4 regions of the Paenibacillus sp. LK1 genome follow, and region 1 is predicted to be linked to each of the others. Evidence: riboswitches for the same ligand, from Rfam matches in the RefSeq annotation. Region 1 holds a riboswitch; each other region holds the start of a gene.
The links. Region 1 has a riboswitch for cyclic di-AMP ahead of CS562_RS30035 (resuscitation-promoting factor). Riboswitches for the same ligand answer to the same signal wherever they lie in the genome.
Positions count from the first base shown of each region.

Region 1 (3,115 bases):
TAATATTTATGTTCTGGTTAAGATGTACAGGATACATTAAAAAGAGATAGTCGTTTATTCGACATGAAGGGAGAAATACAGCATGATGTTGTTCGACACACACACACACCTGGATGCACCACAATTCGACGAGGACCGCGAGGAAATGATTCAGCGTGCCGTGGATGCAGGAGTTGGTCGCATGATTAACGTGGGCTTTAATCGGGAGACCATTCCGTCCACGATGAAGCTGGCTGAAACCTATGATTTTATCTATGCTGCGGTAGGTTGGCACCCAGTGGATGCAATCACGATGCAGGAGGGTGATCTGGAATGGATTGCATCTTTATGCAAGCATGAAAAAGTGGTAGCCATTGGTGAAATTGGTCTAGACTATTACTGGGACACTTCACCGAAAGAGGTTCAACATCGCGTATTACGACAACAGATTGGTCTTGCCCGTGAGTTAAATATGCCAATTGTCATTCACAACCGGGATGCGCATGAGGATATTGTAAAGATTCTGCGTGAAGAGAAGGCCGGGGAAGTAGGCGGTGTTATGCATTCCTTCTCTGGCAGCTGGGAAACAGCGAAGATGTGCCTGGATTTGGGCTTTCATCTTTCCTTCGGAGGGCCAATCACGTTCAAAAATGCGAAGCAGCCCAAAGAGGTTCTTGAGAAGGTTCCTATGGACCGATTTTTCATCGAAACGGACGCCCCTTATTTGACACCGCACCCTTATCGTGGAAAACGAAATGAGACAGCGCATGTACGTCTGGTTGCAGAAGCAGCTGCGGAAATTAAAGGCATTTCGGTAGAGGAAATTGCAGCAATAACGACCAAAAATGCCATGGAACGATTTGGGATTCGTTAAAATATCGAGCAAAACAGGTGAAAAAGTGAGTTAGGCGGAGTTAATTTGCTTTTTGATCCAAATAAATCAAGAATATTACAATATTTTAACCAAATATTTAGAAAAACGTACTTGAACAACGCTTTACAACATGCATAGAAACAGGATATCATCTTTTCAGTGAATTGTTGTGCGGAAAATTGGACAGATGTTCGGGGGATGAACAAAGGGACACTTTCCGATGAAACAACATTACTTTCATGAATCAGTCTCGCTGAGTCTCCGTTAACGGAGAGCGGGGGAACCAATAGGGCTTAAACATCGGTGTTTGCAGCCGATGCGCAACATGCGCTGACCCAAAAGCAGCGTATGAATCTGCGAAGCCGTATTTGATTTCTTCTTTGGGTCTCGGGGTGAATTCAAGGGCGTCCGCCATGAGCGGATGACCGGAGATAGGGCGGCTCTCTTTCGCCCGAACCCGACAGCTAACCTCGCAAGCGGAAAAAGAGAGGCAACCTCGTGCATGAATTTCCGATATTCAGAATCATTCGGAAGCCACGAAAGAGTTCCTCTTAAACTCTTTCTTTGGCTTTTTTGTTTTTGAATAAAAGAAATACTGTCATCATACGGTAAGTATTCAGGAGGATGACATCATGTTGCGAAGATTGATTCATGGTGCAGAACCGGATTATGTTGGTCCGATCTGTGTTCTGTAGAAAATTTGGTATAGTCGCGTCAAAGACATCATGCATTACTTTAGACGGCGAGGCTATGAAGGAGGACGGAGAAGTGGGCACATTCCAACCAGAAGAGACCCATGAGTCACGATCATCCAGTAAGTCTTTCGCGTTGCGGTGGAAGCATGAGAACATGCGTCAAATGGCATTGATCGCGATTTTCTCAATTGCGCTTACAATCATGATCTTGTTAGTCGTTTACGGTCAGGCCGGGAAACAAATTTCACTGGTTATTGATGGCAAGGCTCAAGCGGTAGAGACTCGTACAGGAATGCTTCAGGAAATGCTGGAGGAGCAGTCAATCACAGTCAGCCCTCACGATCAGGTATCCATGCCCTTGAATGGGGCGATTACAGATGGAGACCGCATCGTTATTGAGCGGGCCGTTCCAGTTAAGATTACGGCAGACGGAGACACCAAGACTCTGTATACAACCGATTCATCGGTAAAAGATGCGATTAAAAAATCAGGTATTCAGATTGCAAGTGAAGACAAAGTGTATCCGGCGCTTGGAACCACTATCGAAGCGGATATGAAAATTCGTGTAGTGCGGGTAACAAAGCGTACGGTGGAAGTGGAACAGCCGATTGCTTATAAAGTGATCAAAACGGCTGACCCTAGCTTGTACAAAGGCGACAATCGTGTCATTGTGAGCGGTAAAGAAGGCACGCTTGTACAGCATATTGAAAAGGTGTTCCAGGATGGAGAATTGGTCTCCAAAAAAATGGTGGGTAAATCGGTCGCAACGAATCGCGTTGATAAAGTGATCGCCGTTGGTACCAAAGCCAAACCTGTTGTGAAAGAGCCAGTGATTCAGACGGTATCAGCGCAGACTTCCACGACAAAAAAAGCAACAACCACGAACTCGAAGAAAACCGCTGCCTCGGGCAGCAAAGTAATTACCGTCTCAGGAAATTCTTTTAAATATTCTAAAGTGTTAAAAAACGTATCCATGACGGCATACTCTTCTGAAGAGCCCGGTATCGGCACAAAAACAGCATCAGGTACTCGGGTAACCGAGGGACGTACCATTGCAGTTGATCCCAAAGTCATTCCAATTGGCTGGTGGGTGTATATCGAGGGCCTTGGCTTCCGTCGTGCGGAAGACACAGGTGGTGCCATTAAAGGCAACAAAATTGATGTGTATTATGATAGTGTGAAGCATGCCCTGAACTTCGGACGGAAGAAAGGCAAGACGGTATATGTGATTGGTCCGGTGAAGCCGGAAGCGAACTAAAATCGTTTTACTTTGAAATGGGAATGCTATAAAATATAAGCATGAATGATTCATGCGGAATATACGGCGGAGGGGTCTGAATTCAGTCTCCCCCGCCGTTTGGCAGAGAAGAGGATATTCCTCTTCTTTTTGCGTTAGAAAGGAAGAAATGGAACATGATAAAAGAAGTGATCGTGGTAGAAGGTCGTGATGACACCGTAGCCATTCGACGTGCGGTTCAGGCAGATACGATCGAGACTGGTGGATCTGCCATCAACCAGCGCATTCTAAAGCGTATTGCACTTGCTCAAGAGAGACGTGGTGTCATTG
Region 1 is NZ_PEII01000020.1:14,424-17,538, forward strand. Features, by position in the region: gene CS562_RS30030 (TatD family hydrolase) at 83-853, shown strand; cyclic di-AMP (ydaO/yuaA leader) riboswitch at 1,095-1,348, shown strand; gene CS562_RS30035 (resuscitation-promoting factor) at 1,622-2,806, shown strand; gene rnmV (ribonuclease M5) at 2,962-3,115, shown strand, end outside.

Region 2 (3,115 bases), on a different contig from region 1:
CGCTTCTTCTGCAACTTCCTCTTTCCCTGGAAGCGTAAACATTAGTACAATAGCTAAAGCGCACGCTGCAAAAAATACCCCGCTCATGATCCATTTGTGCATCCCTTATGTCCCCTCCAGAATGAAAGATCATCTAACTTGAAACTATCCATATCATTATAACGGAACCTGTAGTGACATCATAGCATTTTGTGGTAATTTTTTGAACTAATCACATAACCGGGGACTTTCTAGGGTGATTTTAAGCTCTTTTTATCCGCGTGGACCTTCATAGACCATACAGTAGAAGGGCTTCAAACCGCTTGGTGTCTGTCGTTCGTATGTATCCTGCGTAACAAATCCGGCTTTGAGATAGACGCGAATGGCCCGGTCATTCCAGGTCAGAACTTCCAGATCGATTTCGTTTGCAGGGTTCCGGCGAATGGCTTCCTGCACAATGGCGGAGACAAAAGCCGTTCCTTGACCATGACCACATCGTTCCGGATGCATGCCAAGCCCAATGCGGGTGACACCTTCAAGTGGGAAGTATTGAGCGAAGCCGCAAATTTGTTGATTCTCTCCCAGCACCACCACATATTGTTCCTTCCGTAGCTGGGGATCGCCGAATTCTACTTCGAGTGCTTTCATCTGCTCCCAGGGTAGCCAGCTATAAATATTATAAGGCGGGTCATACTGCCAATTGCAGATGAGCTCCGCATGTTCTTCTTGCATGGGCACAACGTGAAACGTCACAGAGGCTTCATCCATACAACTGCACGCTCCTCTCATTGTGAACAAGCTATAATGATTCTGATTTGTCCATATACATATGTCATTCCATATCTAAGCTTGTTTCCACTCTACAAAAGAGGCGTTCATTTGGCAAGTCCTCGTTTTTGAAAAAAAAGTGAAACAAAAGTTCCGGTAATTTCGTTTATATTATAGTGGGATGGGTAAAAACATTATAAGAGCACGGACAAAGCAACGAAAATTAGCTTTTTAAAAAAAGTTAAAATTAGGTTTGATAGCTGTCCCGAATACGTTAAAGGAAACGAAGCACAAAAAAACCGCCGGATACATTCCTGCGGAGAATGTACCAGACGGTTCTATTATGCTTCGTTACAGTATTTTTATTGTTACAGCATGACGTTGCTCAGCTTGTCCCTAGTCGATGGCCAATGTCTCATATGCGTCCGTGCTCATAATGCGTTTAGCGCCAACATAGCGGTTAGCCCAGTAGCTTTCGCTTAATGCACTGATTGTAACTCCTTTGGAAGAAGATGAGTGTGCAAACTTTCCATCCCCTACAAAGATCCCTACGTGTGAGACCCCTTTGCCCGTTGTATTGAAGAATACCAGATCACCTGGTCTCATTTCCATACGGGATACTGAATCACCCATGTCGAATTGCGAGCTCGATTGGCGAGCCAGATCAATACCCAGCTTGTCGAATACATAACTTGTGAACCCAGAGCAGTCAAAGCCGTTAAGCGTTGTTCCTCCGCTTTTGTATGTAGTTCCCATTGCTGAATCAATGACTTGGTCCATTTTTGAATCTGCGAATGCGCTGCCTGCTCCAAGCGATAATGCGAATGTGATGCTGAGTACAGCTGCGGTTAATTTCTTCTTAAACAAGAGATATACCCCTTCCAATGCCTGCGAGGTTAGCTTAAGGATTCGGTTGAAGGTCCCCTATGATCCCTCTGTTGCAAGATCAATTCACCCATAACTGGTTCCCCCGCTTCCCAGGTGCTAGGAATTTGGCTATGCTAGTTATGCACCTGCGAAATCAAGAAATGACGATTAAATTTTAAGTAGTTACAAATATGAAGGTAAAGATTACAAAGTTGTTACTAAAAACTCACTGCGATTATTGTAACAGAGGTATATCACTTTGGCAACGTTTAACAGCAAAATTAGCAAAAAAAACCTCGACCTTTGACGGGGAAAGGTCGAGGTTTGCTTGTTTAAAGGTGTTTGATGAAAACAACTTTACATATAGATGGTAACCATTTTTAACTGTGCACGTTAATCCTTGACCGAGTTGGACTGCCATAACCGGAAATGGGCGCATATCTTCCATAAGCTCAGCAAGCACCGGGCAAGTGGATACGTCTGTTGTAGTATAAGACCAGTTAAGCCCGTTAGTAACCATGAAGCTGAAGTGAAGGCGCCAAAGACCAGGAGATGAAGGCCACCCAGCAGTACGGCAATGCCAATTAGAGTGATGACCTGGCGTAGTGCAATCCATAGAGCTTGAAACGTACCACGTGCTCCGCCTTCCCCATCAGGAGCCGAGATACCAAACTGCATGTACAGCAGGACATGATGGATAACCCACCCGTATACAATCCAACCAGCAACATAGGGAATACCAGGCAGGAGCAGATGGAGGGAATGAAAACCTTCCATAAGGATGGAATAAAGTTTTGGTGCGATCCAATAAGCCGGTAGCAGCAGCAATAGGGTGCGAATAGTGTGGAGCAGAAGCATTGGTTTCCACAAATTTTTGATGCCACGAATGAATGGAATGCGCTCTTCCGAATGATTATAATGTTGGAGCGAGTAGAGCAGCCCTGCCTGAATGAGAGGGCTAATTAGCATCCGTAGCAGCAGCATAGCCCCTAAAATCCATAAATAGCGATGGACCTCTGGATTCATTGTCAGGCCGAGTTGGCTCTCCATTTTGAATAAAATTGTACTGAGTTCCCCTGCATCAGGGTCGGGATAACGCAGGAGTAGCGGAACCACAGCTGATTGAACCATTCGATAAAGAAAGTATCCCCATACTAATTGATAGAGAAATAAGAGTGCTGCAATGAACATATGCTGACGGACGAGAAACCAGCCTTCACGTATTTTCGCTTTCACTGTATCCACCTCACCATGACAGACTTCCGAATATGGCTTCTATAAGTTTGGTTGCACTCATGCTCCAGCGGGATTTGGTTGGCTCATCCAGTCCGGCTTTCAGAAAATTGTTCATATGATGGTTCTCCAGCACAATCGTGTACAGCGGATCAGTCATGGCCCAGGAAACAGGGGAAGTATAGGTCAGTTTGTAGGTAATGCGCTCCTCGCTGCCATCCCATTCTTTCGTCATGGTTTTCCCATCTTCGAACATAATTCGAACAGG
Region 2 is NZ_PEII01000024.1:18,320-21,434, forward strand. Features, by position in the region: gene CS562_RS31250 (c-type cytochrome) at 1-102, opposite strand, end outside; gene CS562_RS31255 (GNAT family N-acetyltransferase) at 253-747, opposite strand; gene CS562_RS31260 (C40 family peptidase) at 1,144-1,614, opposite strand; cyclic di-AMP (ydaO/yuaA leader) riboswitch at 1,618-1,755, opposite strand; gene CS562_RS31265 (hypothetical protein) at 2,008-2,850, opposite strand; gene CS562_RS31270 (M1 family metallopeptidase) at 2,861-3,115, opposite strand, start outside.
Region 2: linked by a shared signal. The riboswitch ahead of CS562_RS31260 (C40 family peptidase) and the one ahead of CS562_RS30035 (resuscitation-promoting factor) in region 1 are both predicted to bind cyclic di-AMP.

Region 3 (3,115 bases), on a different contig from region 1:
TACCTGCATGCTGTAACTGCTCCAACCCATATACGGCTTCTGGGCCAGACTCTTATCTGCTGCTTGTGCCACATTACCTGTCGTTCCCATAATTCCGAACTGCACCACCGCAATCATGAATACCATGAAACACATTGCCATCCTTTTTCCGATTCGTTTCAAATTATCCCTACCCCCTCTGAATTTGGTCATTCAAATCCCTGTTGATAGCGCTTCCATACGAGAAGAGAATAGTAGATGAAGGATGCTCAGGATAGGTACATTTCGGTATTTTACGTACAATTCACCTGAAATATAGGGGCAAACCGTCGCAGAACAAACATATTTCCATTAATGGATAAATAAACAAATAAAAACTTCATCTTTGCTCAAATTAAGGGAATGGGTTGAAGACAACCAGGATGAGCAATCACTCTAATCCGTAAACAAAGAAAAAAGGTTCCTAGAGTGGCAGTAATGCCATTCTAGGAACCTTTTTCGTATTACATATGATGCGGTCGAGAGGACTCGAACCTCCACGGGGGTTAGCCCACACGGACCTGAACCGTGCGCGTCTGCCAATTCCGCCACGACCGCGTATGTTGTATCTCCGAGAAATTACATCGCGGCGACAAGAAATAATATATCATGTGCAGGTAATTAGTGTCAACAAAAAAATATTCCTTATTTAATATGTAAAGCTGTACTCATCCATCATTTCATGCAAAACAAAAAACTAAGGCCAATACAATTGATGATAAAAAACTGTCTGAATGAATTATATGTTGGAAGGCCAGTTCCGTACCAGGCCTACCCACCTCCTCTTTAAGGTTTTAGGAAGCTGGAATCCTGCATTTGAAACAGTAGTTACTTTTTTGTCATCTATCAAAACTCAACATTCGAGTTATTTCTACATAAATAGCGATAATTCCGTTAACATTGAGATGATAAGAAGTGTTCAAGAACGGTTTGACATTTTCGCATTTATGCAATATAGTTTCAAAAGGTTACAAAAACTTAATTATTCATTTGCCGAGTTTCATGTTTGAAAACGGGGGAACCATTTTGGGTGAATTATTCTTATACATAGGAAATATAGGGAACCTTCTACCGAACCCTTAGCTAACTCCGTAGGCATCGAAGGGAGAACAAAAATTTTGAAAAAGCTTATCATCTCCATTTTTGGAGCAGCAGTATTATTTACATCTGGTGCAGCAAGCACAGAGGCAAGCAGTATTAACACCGTCGTTAACAACATGACAGGCATACCTTACAAATGGGGTGGTACTACACTCGCCGGGTTTGATTGCTCTGGATTTATGAGATATATTTTCAACAAATATAGCATTGAATTACCACGCACTTCCCAGCAACAAGCTAAGGCCGGAACGCCGGTATCCAAAGCTAATCTGCGTACGGGTGACCTGGTATTCTTTAATACGATGGGCAGTGGCATTTCACATACAGGTGTATATATCGGGGGCGGACAGTTCGCTCATGCTTCAAGCAGCAAGGGTGTCAGCATCACTCAATTATCTAATCCTTACTTCAACGATCGTTACGTAACAGCACGCCGGGTAACAGGACAGTTTATGTATAACAAAATGCTGGGCAAAATATAAGTTAACACGAAAAGGCTTCGGTTATAACCGGAGCCTTTTCTTTGTCTATCTTTGTCTACATTAATATTGATTTTCTAGAGGTACACAAGGTCATCATCCGTCTTAACCAAAGCTTTTAATGTAAAGCCTTCTGTACTCTCATTGCACCCTGAGACAACGCATGGCCTCCGCCAACTGCTCCAGCCACAGCAACCGTCTCCATAATCTCTTGATCGGTCGCTCCTTTGGCACGCGCTTCTTCCACATGGTAAAACGTACATACCTCATTGTTTGCAAACAGTCCAATGCCCAGCGCAATCAGCTGTTTGGTCTTGGCATCAATCGCCCCTGCCTGAAAGCACTCTCCAGTGAACTCATGATAAGACTTCACCACAGCTGGCAGCACGTCGCTTAATTCACCAATCTGATCTTTATAGGCATGAACCTTATCATTCATCAGTGTCATGGTTACCGCACATCCTCTCGGCTGATATGTTACAAGCTCTCACTGTACCTATCTTCTCTCCCGAGAGGTGCAATTATGCCAAAACATCCATGGTAAATGAACCTAAAAACGCATGTCCTATTCTTCGAGCGGGCTCTTACGTGGTTCGCTGAACAACTGATACTGATAATTCCGATCAAGCTTAACCACACGACGATTCTGACGGCGAATGAGCACCTGCTCCCCGTCCCAGGCCACTACAATGCCTGTCACATCATTGGACTGAATCTCGTCCCGTACTACTCTTACTTTTTCACCCGATAAACGCAGTGCATCCAATTCTGCATCACTGATCATATTTATGGCGCCTACTTTCCCAAAAAAATTATTTACAAAAAGAGACCTAAATGAAAAGTCATTTAGGTCTCACGTGACTGTATTGGACTGTCATGTCATTCGAAATATGTCCCGACTGAAAGTTACCGCTGCGCGTGCTCTTTGCTGTCGTTCTTCTCAAACCAAAAATCAAGCACTTTGGCGGACATCACACGTTCTTCAAGGTACTCCACTTGATGCGGTGTAAATTGTTCTTTCCAAGAGAAGGACAACTCTTCGCACAAGCCTACAATCGTCAGCAATTCTGACCAAGCAACGTAGCGTTTGTACCAGAAAAATTGAGGATGTTCAATCATATAGGGATAAAGGTCATCGAATTCCGTATGTTTACAATCCAGGGCACGCTCAAAATGTACTTTCGATTCCGCCAGCTTATCAATAAAAAATTGTTCTGTTGCCGGTTGGTTACCCATGGTGTTGCCTCCTCTCCCTAACATAACCCCATTATAAATGAAATCAGCGGTCATGCAAAGGCATTGTTATAAAAATAGGCACTTTTTCCTTTAAAAAGTCACAATTCGTTATCGTCGAATTGTACAGTGCCATCGTTCAATGAACGAATGCGCACCAACGCTTCAACCGGGATGCCCTGCTCACGAATAGTGCGCGCTCCGGCCTGAAAACATTTTTCGACCACGACACCGAATCCGACCAGTTCCGCACCCGAACGTTCGATAATTTTGATGACACCACG
Region 3 is NZ_PEII01000001.1:679,352-682,466, forward strand. Features, by position in the region: gene CS562_RS03030 (X2-like carbohydrate binding domain-containing protein) at 1-162, opposite strand, end outside; tRNA gene CS562_RS03035 (tRNA-Leu) at 493-576, opposite strand; cyclic di-AMP (ydaO/yuaA leader) riboswitch at 1,000-1,131, shown strand; gene CS562_RS03040 (C40 family peptidase) at 1,137-1,601, shown strand; gene CS562_RS03045 (carboxymuconolactone decarboxylase family protein) at 1,717-2,046, opposite strand; gene CS562_RS03050 (hypothetical protein) at 2,164-2,382, opposite strand; gene CS562_RS03055 (hypothetical protein) at 2,505-2,834, opposite strand; gene CS562_RS03060 (xanthine phosphoribosyltransferase) at 2,933-3,115, opposite strand, start outside.
Region 3: linked by a shared signal. The riboswitch ahead of CS562_RS03040 (C40 family peptidase) and the one ahead of CS562_RS30035 (resuscitation-promoting factor) in region 1 are both predicted to bind cyclic di-AMP.

Region 4 (3,115 bases), on a different contig from region 1:
GGATTAGCTCCAGCTATTCCGGATGAAGAGCAGGCCGAAGCGGCAATCGGGATACGTAAGGGCAATACGGAATTGCTGAATGCAGTGAACGGAACGCTCGAACGTCTGAAAAGCGAAAATAAAATCGATCAGATGGTTACTGAAGCAAGCAAGTTGATGGCAGAGAAGAGTAAACAAAACATTTTCCAAGTATTCTGGCAGTACAAAAGCTTTTATGCAACAGGTGTAGGTTACACCCTCTTACTGTCTGCACTCGGTGTAATATTCGGGGTAATTATCGCTTTAATCATCTGTCTGTTCCGTCTACATGACTTCGCCATTTTGCGCTGGATCGGAACAGCTTATGTTGAGGTCATTCGTGGGACGCCAATGCTGGTACAATTGATGATTATCTATTACGGTGTATCATTGACCTTTGGGATTAATTTCTCGGCTCTTCAGGCGGGGATTATCACACTATCCATTAATAGTGGTGCCTATCTTGCCGAGATTTTCCGGGCAGGTATACAGGGTGTGGATCGCGGTCAACTGGAAGCAGCTCGTTCCCTGGGGATGGGCAGAGGTGCGGCCATGCGCTTCATTGTGCTTCCACAAGCGTTCAAAGCGGTGTTGCCGGCGATCGGTAATGAGTTCGTGACCATTATCAAGGAATCCTCCATCATCTCGGTTATTGGTATGGTGGACATTATGTACCAGGCAAGTGTAGTCAAAAACATTACGTACCAAGGAATGAATCCATTCCTGATTGCAGCGGCCATTTACTTTGTGCTGACGTTCATTTTGTCCAAGCTGCTGGGTCGACTGGAAAGGAAGTTGAGTGCAAGTGATAGACGTTAGACAATTACACAAATCATATGGAAATAACGATGTGCTCAAGGGCATTAATGTAACAATTGGCAAAGGCGAGGTTGTCGTGGTCATCGGTCCGTCCGGATCGGGGAAAAGTACATTTTTGCGCTGTTTGAACCTGCTGGAGCAGCCGACTTCAGGCGAAATTAATTTTGAAGGTGTGTCGATCACTGACCCCAAACATAACATTAATGCAACTCGTGAAAAAATGGGGATGGTATTCCAGCATTTCAATCTGTTTCCGCACAAAACGGTGCAACAGAATATTACGATTGCTCCCATTAAAGTGAAAAAACAATCTGCACAAGAAGCGGAACAAATCTGCGCAGATTTGCTCAAGACGGTTGGCCTGTCTGACAAAAAGGACGCTTATCCAAATCAGCTGTCCGGTGGACAGAAACAACGGATCGCTATTGCAAGAGCGCTTGCGATGCAGCCGCATGTCATGCTGTTTGACGAGCCTACTTCAGCACTGGACCCTGAAATGGTCGGTGAAGTACTGGATGTCATGAAGCGGCTTGCAGAGGGCGGCATGACTATGGTTATTGTAACCCATGAGATGGGCTTCGCACGCGAAGTAGGAGACCGTATCCTGTTCATGGATGGTGGGGTTATTGTAGAAGAAGGAACGCCTGCTGAAGTGTTTGGCGAGCCCAAGCATGCACGTACACGTGATTTCCTCGCTAAAGTGCTCTAATACCATCCAATAATAAGGATGAAGATCAAGATGAAAATGCAAAATCTATACTTTGGATGAGAATTTCATCCCCTCAACAATCCCTGTCGACGAACCGTCGGCAGGGATTGTTTTGTTATGTAAGGATACGCACGGAATTACATAAAAAGTAACGTTTCTGTCATCAATGATTAAAGCCCAAATAGACATTTATTTGAAAAAACGTCTTGAATTCAGCCTAAATATTGAAGTGAATTAGCCAGATGGTAACATTTACTACGACCCCTGGTTACAAAATTGTGATATATTTGTTCCTGCCGAAACTTCCGGAGTTGGGAGTGTGGGGGATGTAACGATGCAAAGTGTGCTAGGGGAAGAATTATTTGCACACGGCTTGGGGTGAATTAGGGCTACATATATTCTTAAATGTAATTGAACCTATAGGGTGGTTTCCTCCATCCGAATCCGACAACTAACTTCGCAGGCATAATGAGGGAGGAAGACCATGATTAACAAGAAACGTATAGCCAAAACAGCAACAGCTTTGCTGACAGCAGCAATGCTCATTCAGGCCGTTCCGGCTCATGCTGATTCAGTTCATGTGGCCAAAGAGGGGGATACCTTCTACACCTTATCCAAACAATATGGAGTTGGACTTAACGCTCTTATTAAAGCTAATAATGACATTTCAGCTTACAACATTTATGGTGGTTTGAAAATTACGATCCCTGGTAAAACAACAAACACAGCTTCTGCTGCAGCAGCAAAAACGGAGGCCAAAACGGTAACTGCCGCAAGCCTTGACGTTAATGCAGATAGTAAAGTTGTACAAGCCTGGGGAAAAACGTTTGATTACAGCAAAGCTGTCGACGTCAAAGCAACAGCATACTCCGCTGATGCTTCCGAAAATGGAGGATGGGGTGCTGTGGATTACTTCGGTAATCCGCTTGAATTGGGTACCATTGCAGTAGACCCAAGTATCATTCCATTGGGTACAAAGGTACTGGTGACAGGTCATACACATCCAGGACTGCCAAAACAGGCATTTGTCGCTACGGCTCGTGATGTGGGCAGTGCCATTAAAGGACACAAGATCGATATCTTTATTCCTGGCAGCAAGCAGTCCGTGAGCACATTTGGTATTCAGGATGTTGAACTTTACATTTTGAAATAAAATCAAAGCGAGCTGCACATCATCATATGGTGACTCCAACTTAATCTAAATTAAACAATAAAGGGTGTTCTTCAATCACATTAATGTGATTGAAGAACACCCTTTTGAATATCCATTGCCGTAATTAAATCTATTTACCTTTTGGCAGTTCCAGCATTTCGTCCAAAGTCACCAGCTCGTACCCGCGGTTTCGCAATTCTTCAATGACTTCAGGCAACGCCTCGATGGTACCACTCAGCTTCGATCCTACACCGCCTCCTGCATGCTGCAGAACAATGGAACCTGGTTTGACGGCGGACAGGATGTTTTGTTTGACTTCCTCTTTGGAGAGGCCCTTCCAGTCCAGAGAATCAACGTTCCAGTTCACGATGCTGTAATGTTGCTTGGCTGCCCATTGGAGCTGTTGCTCGTTAATG
Region 4 is NZ_PEII01000005.1:245,031-248,145, reverse strand. Features, by position in the region: gene CS562_RS13350 (ABC transporter substrate-binding protein/permease) at 1-837, shown strand, start outside; gene CS562_RS13345 (amino acid ABC transporter ATP-binding protein) at 824-1,546, shown strand; cyclic di-AMP (ydaO/yuaA leader) riboswitch at 1,831-2,028, shown strand; gene CS562_RS13340 (3D domain-containing protein) at 2,031-2,699, shown strand; gene CS562_RS13335 (polysaccharide deacetylase family protein) at 2,830-3,115, opposite strand, start outside.
Region 4: linked by a shared signal. The riboswitch ahead of CS562_RS13340 (3D domain-containing protein) and the one ahead of CS562_RS30035 (resuscitation-promoting factor) in region 1 are both predicted to bind cyclic di-AMP.